Regions from separate parts of the Cryobacterium sp. TMB1-7 genome, predicted to be linked through region 1. Evidence: predicted binding sites of a transcription regulator. Region 1 holds the regulator's gene; each other region holds the start of a gene.

Evidence for each region. Region 1 encodes LexA, which represses DNA repair genes until DNA is damaged. Its sites were predicted from a motif close to TCGAACANNTGTTCGA; they were not measured.
Region 2: the regulator LexA is predicted to act here: its motif matches at 4,188-4,203, upstream of E3O60_RS16110 (HNH endonuclease signature motif containing protein).
Region 3: the regulator LexA is predicted to act here: its motif matches at 2,274-2,289, upstream of E3O60_RS05460 (HNH endonuclease signature motif containing protein).

What each region holds. Positions count from the first base shown of each region.
Region 1 is NZ_SOFZ01000007.1:29,324-35,406, reverse strand. Features, by position in the region: gene metE (5-methyltetrahydropteroyltriglutamate--homocysteine S-methyltransferase) at 1-1,075, shown strand, start outside; gene lexA (transcriptional repressor LexA) at 1,163-1,786, opposite strand; gene E3O60_RS01305 (LysM peptidoglycan-binding domain-containing protein) at 2,180-2,542, shown strand; gene E3O60_RS01300 (histidinol-phosphate transaminase) at 2,636-3,721, shown strand; gene hisB (imidazoleglycerol-phosphate dehydratase HisB) at 3,731-4,348, shown strand; gene hisH (imidazole glycerol phosphate synthase subunit HisH) at 4,345-4,977, shown strand; gene priA (bifunctional 1-(5-phosphoribosyl)-5-((5-phosphoribosylamino)methylideneamino)imidazole-4-carboxamide isomerase/phosphoribosylanthranilate isomerase PriA) at 5,041-5,787, shown strand; gene E3O60_RS01280 (SseB family protein) at 5,771-6,083, shown strand, end outside.
Region 2 is NZ_SOFZ01000029.1:627,704-633,786, reverse strand. Features, by position in the region: gene ftsE (cell division ATP-binding protein FtsE) at 1-921, shown strand, start outside; gene ftsX (permease-like cell division protein FtsX) at 918-1,832, shown strand; gene smpB (SsrA-binding protein SmpB) at 1,905-2,381, shown strand; gene E3O60_RS16110 (HNH endonuclease signature motif containing protein) at 2,423-4,123, opposite strand; RNA gene ssrA (transfer-messenger RNA) at 4,400-4,785, shown strand; gene E3O60_RS16100 (class II glutamine amidotransferase) at 4,881-5,672, opposite strand; gene E3O60_RS16095 (YbdK family carboxylate-amine ligase) at 5,903-6,083, shown strand, end outside.
Region 3 is NZ_SOFZ01000016.1:16,966-23,048, forward strand. Features, by position in the region: gene E3O60_RS05455 (HAD-IA family hydrolase) at 1-250, opposite strand, end outside; gene E3O60_RS05460 (HNH endonuclease signature motif containing protein) at 386-2,209, opposite strand; gene E3O60_RS05465 (S9 family peptidase) at 2,659-4,857, shown strand; gene E3O60_RS05470 (bifunctional diguanylate cyclase/phosphodiesterase) at 4,982-6,083, shown strand, end outside.

The DNA.
Region 1 (6,083 bases):
CACCCTCACCCCGGCCGACTTCAGCCGCGGCGACTACGAGGCCCGCCTGGCCGCTCAGGATGCCGTGCTCGACCTGCCCCCGCTACCGACCACGACCATCGGCTCGTTCCCGCAGACGAGTGATATCCGCCGCGCCCGCGCCCGCCTGGTCTCGGGTGAACTCGCATCCGCCGACTACCAGGAGCTCATGCGCGCCGAGATCGGCCGGGTCGTGCAGCTGCAGGAAGACCTCGGCCTCGACGTTCTCGTGCACGGTGAACCCGAGCGCAACGACATGGTGCAGTACTTCGCCGAGAACCTCGATGGCTTCACCGTCACCGAGAACGGCTGGGTGCAGTCCTACGGCAGCCGGTGCACCCGTCCGTCGATCCTGTGGGGCGACGTCCGGCGTCCGGCGCCCATCACCGTGGAGTGGTCCAGCTACACCCAGACCCTTACCGAGAAGCCGGTCAAGGGGATGCTCACCGGACCGGTCACCATCCTGGCCTGGTCGTTCGTGCGCGACGATCAGCCGTTGGGGGAGACCGCACGGCAAGTGGCGCTCGCGCTGCGCGACGAGATCGGTGATCTCGAGGCGGCCGGTATCCGGGTGGTGCAGGTCGACGAGCCCGCGCTGCGCGAGTTGCTGCCCCTGAAGAAGAAGGACCACGCCGACTACCTGGATTGGTCGGTCGGGTCGTTCAGGCTCGCTACCGCGGGGGTCGCCGACCAGACCCAGATCCACACCCACCTCTGCTACTCGGAGTTCGGGGTCGTCATCGACGCGATCCGCAACCTGGACGCCGACGTGACCAGCATCGAGGCCGCTCGGTCGAAGATGGAGGTCGTCGCCGACCTGCAGACCAGTGGCTTCGACCACGGCATCGGCCCGGGCGTCTACGACATCCACTCGCCGCGGGTGCCCGGTGTGGCCGAGATCACCGAACTTCTCGAGCGGGCCCTGCAATCGATCCCCGCTCGCCAGGTCTGGGTGAACCCGGACTGCGGACTGAAGACCCGCGGGTATGCGGAGACCGTGGAGTCCCTGCGCAACATCGTCGATGCCACCCGCGCAGTTCGGGCGACGCTGGTCTGACCTGGCCCGCCCTGACTACGCCGGCACAACACGAAGGCCCGACCCCTCGCGGGGTCGGGCCTGTTGTGTGCCTGGAGCGTTGCGGATCTAGACCGAACGCAACACCGCGACGACCTTGCCGAGGACCTCGGCGAAGTCACCCAGGATCGGCTCGAAGTTGGTGTTGCGGGGGAGCAGCCAGGTGTGGCCGTCGCGCTGTCGCAGCACCTTCACCGTGGCTTCGCCGTCGAGCATGGCGGCGACGATCTCGCCGTTCTCCGCGGTCTTCTGCTGGCGGATGACCACCCAGTCGCCATCGCAGATGGCGGCGTCGATCATCGAATCACCGACGACCTTGAGCATGAACAGCTCGCCCTTGCCCACCAGTTGGCGGGGGAGCGGGAAGATCTCGTCGATCTGCTGGTCGGCCATGATCGGGATACCGGCGGCGATGCGGCCGACGAGCGGCACCATCGCCGCATCACCCACCTGGATGCCGGACTGGTAGTCATCGGCGGCGCCTGGCGTGACCTCCTCTGAGGACTGAGGCAGCTCGATGAGCACCTCGAGTGCGCGCGGCCGGTGCGGGTCGCGCCGCAGGTACCCGCTCAGCTCGAGCTGGTGCAGCTGGTGGGTCACGCTCGACAACGAGGACAGACCAACGGCGTCGCCGATCTCGCGCATGCTCGGCGGGTAACCGCGGTCGCGAACCGAACGCTGGATGACGTCCATCACCGCGCGCTGTTTGTCGCTCAGGCTCTTGCGGCGTCGCGTGCCGCCCTTGTCCCGAGGTGTGCTCTGTTGTGCCACGTTGACGCTCCTCTGGTTAGTCGGTTCGGGCTGGTGCTGGTGGGGCTCGTGCTCGCCGGGCTGGTGCTCGTCGGGCTCATACTTCTCGGGCTCGGGCAGCAATGTCGGTGGTGTCTGTTTGAGTGCAGCTACCCGATCGAAACTGTAGCCACAGAGCAGCGGTTCGTAGACATGCATTCGAGTGTGTTGCGGAATCTGTCTCCATAATATCCGGAAACAGGGTTGATTGTTCGAACACTCGAAGATATATTCGGAACATAGATTCGCATCTGGCCCTCCCGGCCGAGGGCCCGATGCGTTACCAGGAGGTTTGACATGAGCGCAGCATTTGCAGCACCGGACAACCACAGCCCGGCCACCCCGCCCACCACACACCTGCGGCTGACCCGCCGCGGGCGGGCCGTTTTCACGGCCCTCGCCGCAGTGCCCCTGGTACTCGGCGTCATCGGCATCGCCGTCAACGGCGGCATGGCCGCGGCAGAGGGCAGCGCGGGTATCGGCGCGGCCGCGTTCGACTACGTCACCATTGAGGCCGGCCAGTCGCTCTGGCAGCTGGCCGAGTCTGTCGCCCCCGGACAAGACCCGCGCGACGTGATCATCGACATCGTCAACCTCAACCAGCTGTCCTCCGAGGCCGTGCAGCCCGGCCAGCGCCTCGCCCTTCCCGCGGACTACTGAGCCGCTCAGCCCGAGCCGCTCAGCCCGGAGCCGCTCGCCCCGCCCCGCCTCGGATACGAGGGGTCGGCCGCGGGCGCAACTAAGCTTGTTCGGGTGACCAGCCTCGACGACCTGCCCCTGCGTGCCAACCTCCGCGGACAAACCCCTTACGGAGCACCCCAGCTGCACGTGCCGGTGGCGTTGAACGTCAACGAGAACACCCACCCGATCCCGCCCGCGGTCGCCGCCGACATCGCGGAGGCCCTGGCCGAGGCGATCCTCACCGTCAACCGGTACCCCGACCGGGAATTCAGCCCGCTGCGGGACGCCCTCGCGGGCTACCTCGGTCACGGTCTCACCCGCGACAACATCTGGGCCGCCAACGGTTCCAACGAGGTTCTGCAGCAGGTTCTGCAGGCCTTCGGCGGGCCGGGCCGGTCTCTGCTCGGCTACGCGCCGACCTACTCGATGTACTCGATCCTCGCCTCCGGCACCGATACCCGCTGGATCCCCGGCGGCCGCGACGCCGACTACGAACTTTCGCCGGAGACCGCCGCCCGCTGGGTGGAGGAAACCTCGCCCGACATCGTCTTCCTCTGCTCACCGAACAACCCGACCGGCACCCCGTTGTCGCTGGAGACCATCGCGGCCGTCTACGACGCCACCCCCGGCATCGTTGTCGTCGACGAGGCCTACGCCGAGTTCGCACCGGACGGCACCGACAGCGCCCTCACCCTGCTGCCCGGCCGGGAGCGCCTGCTCGTGTCCCGGACCATGAGCAAGGCCTTCGCTTTCGCCGGCGTGCGGCTGGGCTACCTGGCCGCCGACCCGGCTGTCACGGATGCGCTACGCCTGGTCCGGCTGCCCTACCACCTGTCCGCCCTCACCCAGGCGGCGGCCGTGGCCGCGCTCGCCCACACGGGTGAGATGCTCGCCATGGTGGACGACATCCGGGTGCAACGCGATCGCCTGGTGACCGAACTGACGAACCTCGGCTTCAGCCCACTGCGCAGCGGAAGCAATTTCGTGTTATTCGGCGGAGTCTCCGACCCGCACGCGATCTTCCAAGCGCTCCTGGCCGAAGGCATCCTGATCCGCGACGTCGGTATCCCCGGCCACCTCCGGGTCTCGGCCGGCACCGAAGCCGAGACGAGCGCGTTCCTGGCCGCCATCGCACGGCTCCGCCCGATAGCCGAATAAACTAACGCCATGAGCAACGTCACGCCCTCGCCTCGCCGTGCCCACCTGCAGCGCGAAACGAGCGAATCGAGCATCGACCTCTCGATCAACCTCGACGGCACCGGGGTGAGCGACATCCACACCAGCGTGCCGTTCTACGACCACCTGCTCACGGCGTTCGCGAAGCACTCGCTGACCGATCTCACCGTGCACGCCACGGGCGACATCGAGATCGATGTGCACCACACCGTCGAGGACATCGGCATCGTCCTGGGCCAGGCCATCAAGCAGGCCCTCGGTGACAAGGCCGGCATCTCCCGATACGGCGACGCCCTGGTGCCGCTGGACGAAGCCCTCGTGCAGGCCGTCGTGGACATCTCCGGTCGGCCGTACCTCGTGCACACCGGCGAGCCCGCCGGATTCGAATTCCACCTCATCGGCGGGCACTTCACCGGCTCGATGGTGCGGCACGTTTTCGAGGCCATCTCCTTCAACGCCGCGTTGACCGTGCACGTCACCGTCCTCGGCGGCCGCGACCCCCACCACATCGCCGAAGCCGAGTTCAAGGCCTTCGCCCGAGCCTTCCGCCAGGCCAAGGCCTACGACCCGCTGGTCTCCGGCATCCCGTCCACCAAGGGCGCACTGTGACCTCGGTCGTCGTCCTGGACTACGGCACGGGCAATGTGCACTCGGCCGTCAAGGCGCTCGAACTCGCAGGCGCCGACGTCACCCTCACCGGCGACCGCAAGCTCGCGCTCGAGGCCGACGGACTCCTGGTCCCCGGCGTCGGCGCGTTCAGCGCCGTGATGGCGGCGCTGAACGACGCCCACGGCGGCGACATCATCGACAAGCGCCTCTCCGGCGGGCGGCCGGTGATGGGCATCTGCGTGGGCATGCAGGTCATGTTCGAACACGGCGTCGAGCGCGGCATCGACACCGCGGGCCTCGGCGAGTGGCCGGGAACCGTCACCGCCCTGCCGGCACCGGTACTGCCGCACATGGGCTGGAACACCGTCACGCCCGACCCCGACACCGTGCTGTTCCGCGGGCTGGAAGAGGAACGGTTCTACTTCGTGCACTCCTATGCCGCCCAGGAATGGAGCCTCGACGTGATGCCGCCCTTCCCGGTTCCCCGTCTAACCTGGGCCGAGCACGGCGCCCCGTTCCTCGCCGCCGTGGAGAACGGTCCGTTGTCGGCCACCCAGTTCCACCCCGAGAAGAGCGGCGACGCGGGCATCCGGCTGCTGAAGAACTGGCTCGGCACGCTCCGCGACTAGACATTCCCCCGTCGGTCGCTCCATCGCGGCCGCACCAACACGAAAAGGTCACCACAGCACATCATGAGCGAGTTCAACAAGACCCCGAAGCTGGTCCTCCTGCCCGCCGTCGACGTCGCCGACGGCAAGGCCGTCCGTCTCACCCAGGGTGAGGCCGGTACCGAGACCAACTACGGCGACCCGATGGATGCCGCCCTCGACTGGGCGAACCAGGGCGCGGAGTGGATCCACCTCGTCGACCTCGACGCCGCATTCGGGCGCGGTAACAACACCGCTGTGCTCAAGAAGGTCATCAAGCAGCTCCGCGGCGTGAATGTGGAGCTCTCCGGCGGCATCCGCGACGACAAGTCCCTCGAAGCGGCGCTGAACACCGGCGTCAAGCGAATCAACCTGGGCACCGCCGCACTGGAGAACCCCGAGTGGGCCGCCAGCGTGATCGCCCAGTACGGCGACGCCATCGCGGTGGGACTGGATGTGCGCGGCACCACCCTTGCCGCCCGCGGCTGGACCAAGGACGGCGGCGACCTGTGGCAGGTGCTGGAGCGCCTCGAAGAGGCCCGTTGCACCCGCTACGTCGTCACCGACGTCACCAAGGACGGCACCCTCAAGGGACCGAACATCGAACTGCTGCGCGAAGTGATGGAGCGCACCCACCGCCCCGTGATCGCCTCCGGAGGTATCTCCAGCCTCGACGACATCGCCGCGCTGCGCGAACTGGTACCCCTCGGCCTGGAAGGCGCGATCGTGGGCAAGGCCCTCTACGCGGGCGCCTTCACCCTCGCCGAGGCGCTGGATGTCTCCGGCGCGTAACCTCGGCTCGACCGGTCGGCCTGACCCCGTCGGCGGCTCCGCCGGTGGGGCTGCCGGCGACACGTCCGCGGATTCGGCCGGCCAGCCCTGGGCGAACCGGTCGCTGGAGGACACCGCGTTCGCCGACGACGACGGCCTCGCGCCGCCCGCCCTGCTGCGCGCGCTCCGCCGCTTTCAGGCCCGCGAGACCGGCGAGGAGGACGTCGTCGACGCCTTCCGTTCGGCGCGCCTGCTGATCCCTCTGGTCACCGCCCTCGGCGCGGATGAGGCCGGCACCGTTTCAGACGGAGCCGCCG
Region 2 (6,083 bases), on a different contig from region 1:
GTCTACGACAACGTCGCGTTCAGCCTGCAGGTCATCGGTAAGTCCCGTGGGTACATCCAGGAAGCCGTGCCCGACACCCTGCAGATGGTGGGCCTGGCTGAGAAGGCGCAGCGTCTGCCACACGAACTCTCCGGTGGTGAGCAGCAGCGCGTGGCCATCGCCCGAGCGATCGTGAACAAACCGCAGATCGTTCTCGCCGACGAACCGACCGGAAACCTCGACCCCACCACCAGTGCGGAGATCATGTCGCTGCTGGCCCGGATCAACGCCGGCGGCACCACCGTGATCATGGCCACGCACGAGGCCGGCATCGTCGACAAGATGAAGCGCCGCGTGATCGAACTCTCCGCGGGCCAGATCGTGCGCGACGAGCGTCAGGGCGGCTACGCCACGGCGGCCATCCCGATGGTGCTGCCCCCCGGCGAGCGGGCCGCGTCGAGGTCCTCGCGGATGCCGGCCACGGGCTCCGCCCCGGCCACGCCGCTGACCCACCCCGCGCCGGAGGTGCTGCCCCAGGAGGTGGCATCGGCCGAGGTCGAGGCCGCCGCGGTTGCGGTGAGCACCGCGCTGCCGGTAGAGCCGACGCCCGAACCGGCACCGGCGATCGAACGGGCCGAGCCCCTGTCGGTCGTGGCTTCCACCCCATTGGTCCCTGTCGTGGCGCCCATCCCGCCGGTTCCGGTCATGGCCGAGCAGCCCGCAGCGGTTGACCGTCAGCCGGAAACCCCTGAGCCGGAACCCGACCAGCAGGCCGCTGCGCCGCCGGTCGAGCAGCCGACCTCCACGATGTCCAGGCCGGTGCTCCCGGTCACCCAACACGACGAACCAGAACAGCTCACCCTGGCCGAGAAGCTCGGCCTGCGGGCTCCGGGCGAAAAGGCCGATCCCACCAGTGAGCAGAACGTAGGACCCACCCGATGAGACTCGGACTTGTGCTTTCCGAAGCATCCAACGGCCTGCGCCGCAACGCCTCCATGGTCGTCTCGGTCGTGCTGGTCACCTTCATCTCGCTCACCTTCGTGGGCGCGGCGATCCTGATGCAGATGCAGATCGGCCAGATGAAGAACTTCTGGTACGACCGCGCACAGGTGGGCATTTACATGTGCACCGCCATCTCGCCGGGGGAGACCTGCACCGCAGGCGAAGCCTCCCAGGAGCAGATCGACTCGGTGCAGGCGCAGCTGGAGTCCCCGACCCTGGCAACCTTCATCGACAAGTACTACTTCGAGACGCACGAGCAGGCGTTCGAGAACTTCAAAACGCAGTTCGCGGGCAACCCCGTGGCCGACTACGTGACAGCCGAACAGCTCAACCAGACCTTCTGGGTCAACCTCAACAACCCCGAGGACTCCGAAGTGCTGGTCGAGAGCCTGTCCGGCGTCGCCGGGGTCGAGAATGTCGCCGATCAACGCAAGTACCTCGATCAGATTTTCTCGGTGCTGAACGTGGCCAGCTATACAGCCATCGGCATCGCATCGTTGATGCTCGTGGCGGCGGCCCTGCTGATTGCCACGACCATCCGGCTGTCGGCGTTCTCCAGGCGCAAGGAGTTGGGCATCATGCGACTGGTGGGTGCGTCGAACCGATTCATCCAAACGCCGTTCATCCTCGAGGGTGTCTTCGCGGCGCTGCTGGGTTCACTGCTGGCCGGTGGGGCGATCGTGGCGATCGTGCACTACTTCGTGCAGGGCTACCTGGGTGCCAGTCTCACTGGCTTCGCCCTGGTCGGCCTCGATGACGCGTTCACCGTGGTGCCGATCCTGCTGGTGCTCGGTGCGGCGCTGGCCGCGGCGTCGGCCAACTTCGCGATCACCCGCTATCTGAAGGTCTGATCCGATGCACTAGACTGATGGGCTGCCCGGCGGATGCCTGGCCGCTTCACTGAACCGATCGAGGAGAATGCCGTGCCCAGGGAAAAAGGCGAGAAGGTCGTCGCGACCAATCGCAAGGCGCGCCACGACTACCTCATCGAGGATACGTACGAGGCCGGAATGGTGCTCAGCGGCACCGAGGTGAAGTCCCTCCGCGCCGGACGGGCGTCCCTCGTCGACGGCTACGCGTTCATCGAGTCCGGGGAGGCCTGGCTGGATGCCGTGCACATTCCGGAGTACACCGCCGGCACCTGGACGAACCACCCGCCCCGTCGCAAGCGCAAGCTGCTGCTGCACAAGGCGGAGATCGTCAAGATCAGCCACAAGACCAAAGAGGGCGGCTACACCCTGATTCCGCTGAAGATCTACTTCAGCGACGGCAAGGCCAAGGTCGAGATCGCGGTGGCCAAGGGTAAGAAGGAATACGACAAGCGGCAGACCCTGCGCGAACGCCAGGACAAGCGCGAGTCCGACCGAGCCATCTCCGCCCGCCGCAACCTCGGCGACTAGCCAGACCCGCCCCGCCCCGAGTCGCCCGCTCAATCTGGCCGCTACTCGTCTTGTGGTCGGGTCTTCGGGTCGTGCGCCCGGTGTTTTCCGGGTGTGCGCCATGTCCCGGACGGGTCGATCCAGTGCGGGGCCATCACTCGCGGCCGCCCGCCGACCATCCGGATTCTCCACCCGCTGCTGTCGATGGTGTGGTGGTGGTACCAGCACAGCAATACCCCGTTGGAAGCATGGGTTTTCCCACCGACCTGCCACGGCACCACATGGTGTACTTCGGTCCACTGGGGTGGGCAGTCGCAGCCCGGGATGATGCAGCCACCGTCTCTGGCGGTGATCATTTTGCGTTGCATCGGGGAGAAACAACGGGCTTTGGAGCCCAGGCCGAGGACGGCACCGGCCCTGCCGAAGAAGACGGGCTGGAAGCCGCCGTTGTCGATCATCTGCGTAATGGTCTTCATCGAGACCGGCCCGTCGACGCCGTCGATCCAACCGACGCCGGCGTCCTTGAGGAGGTCGGCCGCGTTCACATGCACCATCACCGTCGGTGGCATGCCGCCCATGGTCGGGGTGCGGGGGTCTTGGGCGACCTGCACCAGGATGCCGCGGAGAATATCGGCGCGCTTCTCCCCGCCGGTGCGTTCGTCGATCAGCTCGCCGGGCACGAGTTCGCCGGCTTCGATGCGTTGCTGTTCCTGTGCGGACGGGAACCGTGGTGCGGAGCGGGCGGATTGGAAGGTGTTGAACAGGTTCTGGATGACACCCTTGAGGACCGGGGTCACGCCGCCACGCAGCGGGTAGAGGCCCCGGGTGAGCTCGCCGAAGGATATGGTGGATTTCGCTTCAACCGTGGTCGCGTTCGGGGCGGCCCCGTCGGGGTTTAGTAGCGCCTGCATCCGTGCCGCCAGGGACCGCAGATCATCGGCCGGATAGGTGAACCCCTCCGAATCGCCACGCCGCAGAATCGGACCGGTGCACCGGATGTCGCTGTCGCCGGGGCCGCGGGTGCGATCGAAGACCGACCCTGTCGCCCGCTCGACGAGGCCGAGCTCGGCGGATTCGACGTCGGCCTGGTCGGCATCGAAGCGGCCGTGCACCTTATAGTCGGCCAGCCCCTTCACGATCGTCTCCGCCGCATCGATCCCCAATTCCCCGGCGCGCATCGCGGCCGCCACCGCGGGGAACTCCGGCTCCAGCACCTGGCCGGCCAGCATCCTCTGGGCCACCTTCTCACCCAGCGCCAGGCGCCGTTTCATCTCCTGCCGAGACGCCAAGGTGAGGCGGGTGAGCAGGTCGCTTTGATGCGACGCCCCCAACCGCCACGCCATCGAATCCCGGCCCAACCCGGGGCGGGACCGGTATCCGACAACGGTCGCCGCGCCAACCCGGGCCGCGTCCACGGGCCGGCCGGCATTCTCGACCGTCTGGGTGAACGCCACCACCTCCGCGTCACTGAGCGAGTCGAGGTCGGTCGACTCCAGAACGGCCTGCACCATCCCCGCGGCATCCGCGAGGACCCGGAGCTTTTCACCGAAGGCGCCGGTGAACGCACGCTGCACCCCCGGGATCGCCGACGGATCCCGCCACTCCGGCTTGCCCTCACCGCCGAACTGAGTGTCGGCGGTGCCGCTCACGCTGCCGGCATCCGGTGCCGGCCCGGCCAGGCCGGTGTTCCAGTCGTGGAGATTGGAGCCGGTGGGAGAAGTTCCCGTCGGTGCGGGGGAGCCTGGAGCCAGCTCGTCGTCCATACGCCCATTATCTCATAAATCGTAGAAGTATGCGAGAATTTGTCATGAATCTGTAGGCCAGGTATCGTAAACATTTTCGCTAGACGGCGCGTTGTCGATGACGGCATGCGGCATCCGTCGCTACCGGGGTGGCGCGAAAGTGTTGTATCCTGAAAGGCCGTGGTGGTGAGCTGCAATGTTCGCCACTGCGGTTCTGGAAACAGGATTGGTAACTCAACAGCGTGTGACAACAACCGCGTTCTGCGCAACTCATTCGAGTCGGCAGCACGTGAACATGGGGATGATCGGTTTCGACATTGCCTGCGTAACTGTGAGAAGCGGGTCGAGGATGCAGGGTTATCTCGTAAACGATCTCTGCAAAACAATAAGTGCCAATTCAAACCGCACTGTCTCGCGTTCCGCTTTCGCCCTCGCGGCCTAAGTAGAACCACATTGAGACCGTCAGACCGGGAATGCTCTCTACTCGGATCCTGACGTCATTTAGAGAGATTGCTCCTATCCTGAGCCTCGGGGTATAGGGGGACTCAAACGAGGGCTGGGCTCGTCGGATCAGCTGCCAGTGGCAAGTTCCGGAGCCGAGTAGAACGCCTTCACTGGATACACCCGTAGAAGAAACATGACCACAGCAATGGACCGGGGTTCAATTCCCCGCATCTCCACCATTGGGTTGTTGCCACACGCTGTTGACCACCAACATGCAAAACGCCACCTCTCGAGGTGGCGTTTTGTGTATTCAGGAGCGGCCGGCCCGACGTGGTCAGTCGACCAGGAAGGGCTGATGCCGATACCCGTCCATTTCGAGAATGAGTGCGGACGATTCCGGTACCTCGACGAAGGCGCCGGGCAGGTCGTTGAGCGGCTCGGACACCACGACCTTCGCATGATCACCGAAGGCGGCCAGCCGCTCCTGGTCGGGGTACATCTGGCGGAGCGTGCGGATGTCCGCCGAATGAAACAACGTGCGCGTGCGTCCCTGGGTCGAGTAACGGAAGGCCCACAAGGTGGTGCCGTCGGAGACGGCGACGGTGCCCTGCCAGGGAAAACGCACATCGTGATCGTGGCCGACAGACTCGACGGTGCGAATGGCGCGCCCGATGGCATCGATAGGGTCATCACGGAGCCCGTAGGTCAGCGCGAGGTGAAAGAGCACCTCTGAGTCCGTCGTGCCGAGCACGTTCGGGTACAGCGACGGGTCGATCGCCAACGTCAGGTCGCGCCTGAGCTCGCGCCACCCCGCAATGGCGCCGTTGTGCATGAACATCCAGTTCTGATAGCGATACGGATGGCAGTTCGTCTGCTGGATCGGCGGTGCGGTTGCCGCGCGAACATGGGTGAAGAAGAGCGGGCTGGTGAGAGCCCTGGTGAGCTCGCTCAGGTTCGCGTCGTTCCACGCGGGTTCGATGCTGTGGAACAGCGCCGGTGCGGTGCCCTTCGGGGCTCCCGTGGGGTACCAGCCGAAGCCGAAGCCATCCCCGTTCACCGTCTCGGCTCCGAGCGGGGAGTTCAGCGATTGCGCGACTATCGAGTGCTTAGCGTCGAGCACGATCATTGAGGGTTGCAGGGGTTCCCCGAGGTACGCCAGCCATCTGCACATCCGTCCATCTCCCATCCGGCACCGCCGCGGTGGCGCGCACGCGACCATTGTGCACCCGTCCACCGAGGGCGGTCCGGTTCCCCCAACAGGGTGATGCAAGACCCTTGACCGCCATCCGGCTACAGGTCACACTCGTCGCAGACGGTTCACACTGTCGTGATCCGACGGCGACGGAAGAGGTCAACGTGGCTACGTTTGGCATCGAAGAGGAGTTCCAATTCCTCGATCCTGACACCCTGTTCCCCGTGGATGTGGGCGCCCAGGCCTTCGAGCACCTGTCGACGATGCCCGAATGGCAGGGCGTGACGCACCGGGAGTTCCTGGCCTCCCAGATCGAGCACGCTTCGGCGGTGTTCGAAGAGATGG
Region 3 (6,083 bases), on a different contig from region 1:
CGAAGAGCGCACCCAGACCCATTTCGTCGGCCCACTGCTGCCAGGACCGGTTCACGGCCTTGGTCGAGTCGACCAGGGTGCCGTCCATGTCGAAAAGTACGCCCTGAAAGACCCGCCCGAGCACGGCGTGCGCCTCACTCTCGGCAGCAGGCTCCGGAACCGCCTGCAAAATGCTCTGGAGATCGGCCTCGATATCAGCGCCGGCCATCCTTTCGCCAATGGTGCCGGCCGAGTTTTCGGAGGTCGTCATGGTGATTCCTTTTTCCGAAGCACCTTCGTGGTCACTGTCATGCTTCTCCTTCGACCCTAACGAAGCCGGTTGGCGGGCGGTAATTGCACGAGTGCCGACAGGCTCACGCGACCGGCGGACTCTCAGGCGGTGGCTCTACTCGTTCTGTCGTCGGGTTTTCGGGTCGTGGGCGCGGTGTTGGGGTGGTGTGCGCCAGGTGCCGGTGGGGTCGATCCAGTGTGGGGCTTTGACTTCGGGCATGCCCAGGACCATCCGGATTTTCCAGCCGCCGGCGTTGTCGATGCCGTGATGGTGGCGCCAGCACAGCAGTACCCCGTTCGAGACGTTGGTCGGGCCGCCGTGCTGCCACGGTGTCACATGGTGCACCTCGGTCCATTGCGGTGGGCAGGTACAGCCCGGGATGATGCAACCACCATCTCGGGCGGTGATCGCCCTACGTTGCAGCGGCGTGAAGCAGCGGACTGTGTCGCCGAGGGCGAGGACGGCGCCGGTGCCGCCGAAGAAGACCGGCCGGAAGCCGCCGTTGTCGATCATCTGGTTGATCGTCTTCATCGAGATCGGCCCCTCGACGCCGTCGATCCAGCCGACCCCGACCCCGGTGTGCAGGTCGTGCGCGTTCACGTGCACCATCACCGTCGGCGGCATCCCGCCCATGGTCGGGGTGCGAGGGTCTTGGGCGACCTGGACCAGGATGCCGCGAAGGATGTCGGCACGTTTCTGGCCACCGTCGCGTTCGTCGAGGATCTCACCGGGCACCAGTTCGCCGGCCTCGATGCGCTGCTGCTCGTCCGCGGACGGGAACGCGGGGGCGCTGCGCGCGGACAGGAACGTGTCGAACAGGTTCTGCATGATGCCCTTGAGCTCCGGCGTCACCCCACCGCGCAACGGATGCAACCCCTGGGCGAGCTTGCCGAACGAGAACGTGGACTTCGCCTCGAGGATCTCCGCGGTGGGCGCGGCCCCGTCCGGGTTCAACACCGCCTGCCACGTCGCCGCCATCTCCCGAATCCGGTCCGCCGGGAACGTGAACCCCGCCGACGCACCCAAACGCCGGACCGGTCCCGTGCAGACTTGTCCGGCGCCGGTGTCGGCGTCATCGGCATCGGTGGCGGTGGCGGTGGCGGTGGCGCTGTCGCCGGGTCCGGGGGTGCGGCCGAACACGGACCCGGTCGCGGACTCCACCAGCTCGGCCTCACCGCCGTCCACCAGCGACTGGTCCGCATCGAAGCGGCCGTGCACCTTGTAGTCAGCCAAACCCTTCACAATGTTCTCCGCCGCATCAAGACCGATCTCCCCGGCGCTCAGTGCCGCGGCCACAAACGGGAACTCGGGCTCCAGGACCATGCCGCCCAACATCCGCGGAGCGACCTTCTCACCCAGGCTCACGCGTCGTTTCATCTCCGGCACCGACGTGCCGGTCAGCCCGATCAGCAGATCATTCTGGTGCGACGCCCCCAACCGCCAGGCCAACGACTCCGCGCCCAGCCCAATGCGGGACCGGTAACCCACCACGGTCGCCGTGGCCACCCGGGCCGCATCCACCGGCCGACCGGTGCGCTCGACCATCTGCGTCAACGCGACCACCTCCGGGTCACTCAACGCGTTCACATCAATGGAATCCATCACCGCCATCACCGTCCGGGCCGCATCATCCAGGGCCTGGAGCTTCTGACCGAACGCACCGGTATGCGCGCGCTGCACCCCCGGCAGCTCGGCCGGATCCCGCCACTCGGGCCGCGGCTTGGAGCGGCCCCGACCAATCTGGCCGGGACGGGGCGAGCCTTTGGTGGGGCCAGCCGCAGTGTTCGTGGAAGTGTCGGTCGTGTCGGTGAAAATGGTGGCATCCAGTGCCGGGAGGGGATCCGGACCGGCCAGACCGGTGTTCCAGTCGTGCAGGTTCGGACCGGTGGGAGTCATTCCCGTCGGTGCGGTGGAGCCACTATCCAGCTCGTCGTCCATACCCCCATTCTCTCACGAATCGCACCTATATGCGAGGAAATGTCAGCAAGTTCCGGAACGGGTATCGAAAACATTTCCTAACTGCAGAGGATGGCTCGCGGGGTCTCGACAGGCTCGACCGACGGGGATGGGCGCGTTGTCGGGGACGGGTTGCGGGGTCTCGACACGCTCGACCGACGGGGATGGCGCGTTGTCGGGGACGGGTTGCGGGGTCTCGACACGCTCGACCGACGGGGATGGCGCGTTGTCGGGGACGGGGTGCGGGGTCTCGGCAAGCTCGACCGACGGGATGGGCGCGTTGTCGGGGACGGGGTGCGGGGCTGGTTCGACGAGGCCAGCGCGGCGTCGACGGCGGTTCAGGGCACCCCCCGAACAGGAATCCCGCGCGCGGCGGCTGCTGCTGCGGAGTTCCACGGGACATGGTCGGACGAGATGGCTACGCTGAGTTCATGAACCTTCCTCCCGTCGCCGCCCGGAAGCCCACGCGGCGCATCCACCACAACGATGTGTTCGTCGACAATTACGAGTGGATGCGCGACAAGGACGCCCCGGAGGTCATCGCGCACCTCACTGCCGAGAACGCATACACGGATTCCCGCACCAGCCATCTTGAGCTGCTGCAGGAGCAGATCTTCGAGGAGATCAAGGACCGCACCCAGGAGACCGACCTCAGCGTTCCGGTGCGCCGTGGGCAGTGGTGGCACTACACCCGCTCGGTGGAGGGACAGGAATACGGCATCCACTGCCGCGCGCCCATCTCGGGTCCGGATGACTGGACTCCCCCGGTCATCGAACCGGCGACCGGCACAGACGCGACCGGCACCGACTCGACCGGCGCACACACGGGTGACGCCGCCCCCGGCCTGCCCGGCGAGCAGGTGCTGCTTGACGACAACGCCGAGGCCGCGGGCCACGACTTCTACTCCCTCGGCAGCTTCGACGTGAGCGACGACGGCAGCACCCTGCTCTACGCCGTTGATATCGAGGGCGACGAGCGCTACACGGTGCGGATACGCACCATCGCCACGGGCGAGAACCTGGCCGACGAAATCCCGAACACCAGCGCCGGCGCGCTCTTCGACCCGAGCGGCCGATACGTGTTCTACACGACCGTCGATGACGCCTGGCGCCCCGATACGGTTTGGCGCCACGAGGTCGGCACCTCGGTCGAGGCTGACGTGACGGTGTTCACCGAGCCCGACGAGCGTTTCTGGGTGGGCGTCGGCCGTTCGCGCAGCAACCGATACCTCATGATCGAGGCCGGCTCCAGCGTCACCAGCGAGACCTTCCTTCTTGACGCCGCCGACCCCACCGGCGAGTTCACGGTGGTCTGGCCGCGGCGCGACAACGTGGAGTACGACGTGGAGCACGCCGTCATCGACGGCGAAGACCGCCTGCTGATCGTGCACAACCACAACGCTGTGAACTTCGAGCTCGTCAGCGTGCCGGCCGCCGATCCGAAGGACCCGGGCCGGGTGGTGCTGCCGCACAGCGAGCGCATCCGCCTGGAAAGCGTCGACGCGTTCCGCGACTTCGTGGTGGTTGAATATCGCAAAGACGGCCTCACCCGGGTGGCCTACGCCACCAAACGCGGCGGCGGCCTCACCGAGATCACCTTTGACGAGGAACTCTTCTCGGTGGGCACCGGCGGCAACCCCGAATGGAACCAGCCGACCATCCGTCTGGGCTACACAAGCTTTGTGACCCCTTCGACGGTCTACGACTACGTGGTCGCCACCGGCGAGCTGCGCCTGCTCAAGCAGCAGCCGGTGCTCGGCCACTACGACCCGACCCTGTTCGAACAGCGCCGCGAATGGGCCGTTGCCGCCGACGGCACCCGGGTACCCATCTCCATCGTCTACCGTTCCGACCTCGTCGAGCCCGGCGTCCCGGCCCCCACCCTGCTCTACGGCTACGGCTCCTACGAGATCAGCATCGACCCGTCCTTCAGCATCTCCAGGCTCAGCCTGCTTGACCGCGGCATGATCTTCGCGGTCGCCCACGTGCGCGGCGGCGGCGAGCTCGGCCGGCTCTGGTACGAAAACGGCAAGACCCACCAGAAGCGCAACTCGTTCACCGACTTCGTCGCCTGCGCCGAGCACCTCATCGACTGCGGCTACACCTCGCCGGACAAGCTCGTCGCCGAGGGCCGCAGCGCCGGCGGACTACTGATGGGCGCCGTGGCGAACATGGCGCCGTCCCTGTTCTCCGGCATTCTCGCCGGGGTGCCGTTCGTCGATCCGCTCACCTCGATCCTCGACCCGAGCCTGCCGCTCACCGTGATCGAGTGGGACGAGTGGGGCGACCCGCTGCACGACGCCGAGGTGTACGCCTACATGAAGACCTACTCACCGCTGGAGAACGTGCACCAGACGCACTACCCGCGGATCCTCGCCGTCACCAGCCTCAACGACACCCGGGTGCTCTACGTGGAGCCGGCCAAGTGGGTGGCGAGACTCCGCGAGGTGGGGGCGGATGCACTGCTGAAGACCGAGATGTCCGCCGGCCACGGCGGCGTCTCGGGTCGCTACGCCGGCTGGCGCGAGCGGGCCTTCGACTACGCCTGGCTGATTGACGCGGCCGGGGCGCATCCGTCTGGTGAGGGCGAATTCGCCTCCCTCAGCGGCGCAGACGGCGGTACTGCATAGCCTGCCGATGGCCGAATGGGGGGAACCTGGTCGGCGACGGTGTGTGACCCAGTAAAGTGAGCAGGTCGCGGCAGTGTGTCCGCAAGCTACTTGGTCTCGGAGGGGGGACTCGACAGTGACGTCTGTGTCGGCCATCCCGCGTCCTCGACCGCGGCTGTCGCGTGCCGATTACGTCGTGTTCGGTGGCATCGGCGTGGTGCTGCTTGTCAACCTCATCGACCTGGTTTTCCACGGCGTCGGATCCAACCCGCTCGTTGACGGCTGGTTGGCCGTGCTCAGCAACTGGGCAGCCGTGGTTCTGGTCTGGCTGGCCGTCAACCGGGTACGCCTCACCCGGCCCGACATCCTCCTCGCCGCGGCAGCGGTGACCGCACTGGCCGTGGGTGACACCGCGTACAGGCTGCTGCCCGACGATGCCGGCGCCGAACTCATACCCTCGCTCGCGGACACCTGTTATCTGATGTTCTACGTCTTCATGGTGGGCGTGCTCGCCGTGATCGCCCACCGTGGGTTGCGCGCTCAGGCCTGGCCGGTGCTCCTTGACAGCGCCGTCGGCGCGTTGGGCGCCGCCTCGGTGCTCGCCGTGCTGCTCTCCCCCGCCCTGGAAACCGGCGGCCCGTTTTCGGTGACCGTCTTCCTCAGCATGGCGTTCCCGGTGCTGGACCTGCTGCTCATCGCGGCCCTCGCCGGCGTCGCTGCGATCCCGGGCCGGGTGTTAGGTCGCTCCGGGCTACTGCTGACCGCCGGTCTGCTGCTCTTCGCGGGGGCCGACACCGTCTACGCCGGGCAGGCGCAGGTCGAGTCGGTGCTCATCGGATCGGGCCTTACCGGCGCATGGGCGATCGGCTTCGCTCTCATCACAGCGTGGGTGCTCGCCTCGGTGCGCCGCCGCACCCTGCCGGGGCACTCGTCGATCACCGCCGTCGCCGACGGCACCGTCTACGCCGCCACCTCGGTGGCGGCCCCGATGTCGGCCACGGCCGCCGCCCTGACCGTGCTGCTGCTGGCCAGCCAGACCCACGTCTCGGTACTGGCCGTCGGCCTCGCCGGCGGCACTCTGGCACTGGCCGCGATCCCGCTGGCCTTCAGGCAGCGCCAGCTGCACTCGCTCTCACGTACCGACGACCTGACCGGCCTGCCCAACCGCCGCGCCCTGGCGGTGGATGTCGCCGCCCGGCTGCATGACGTCGACGCCCGGCCGAGCGCCCTGCTGGTGCTGGACCTGG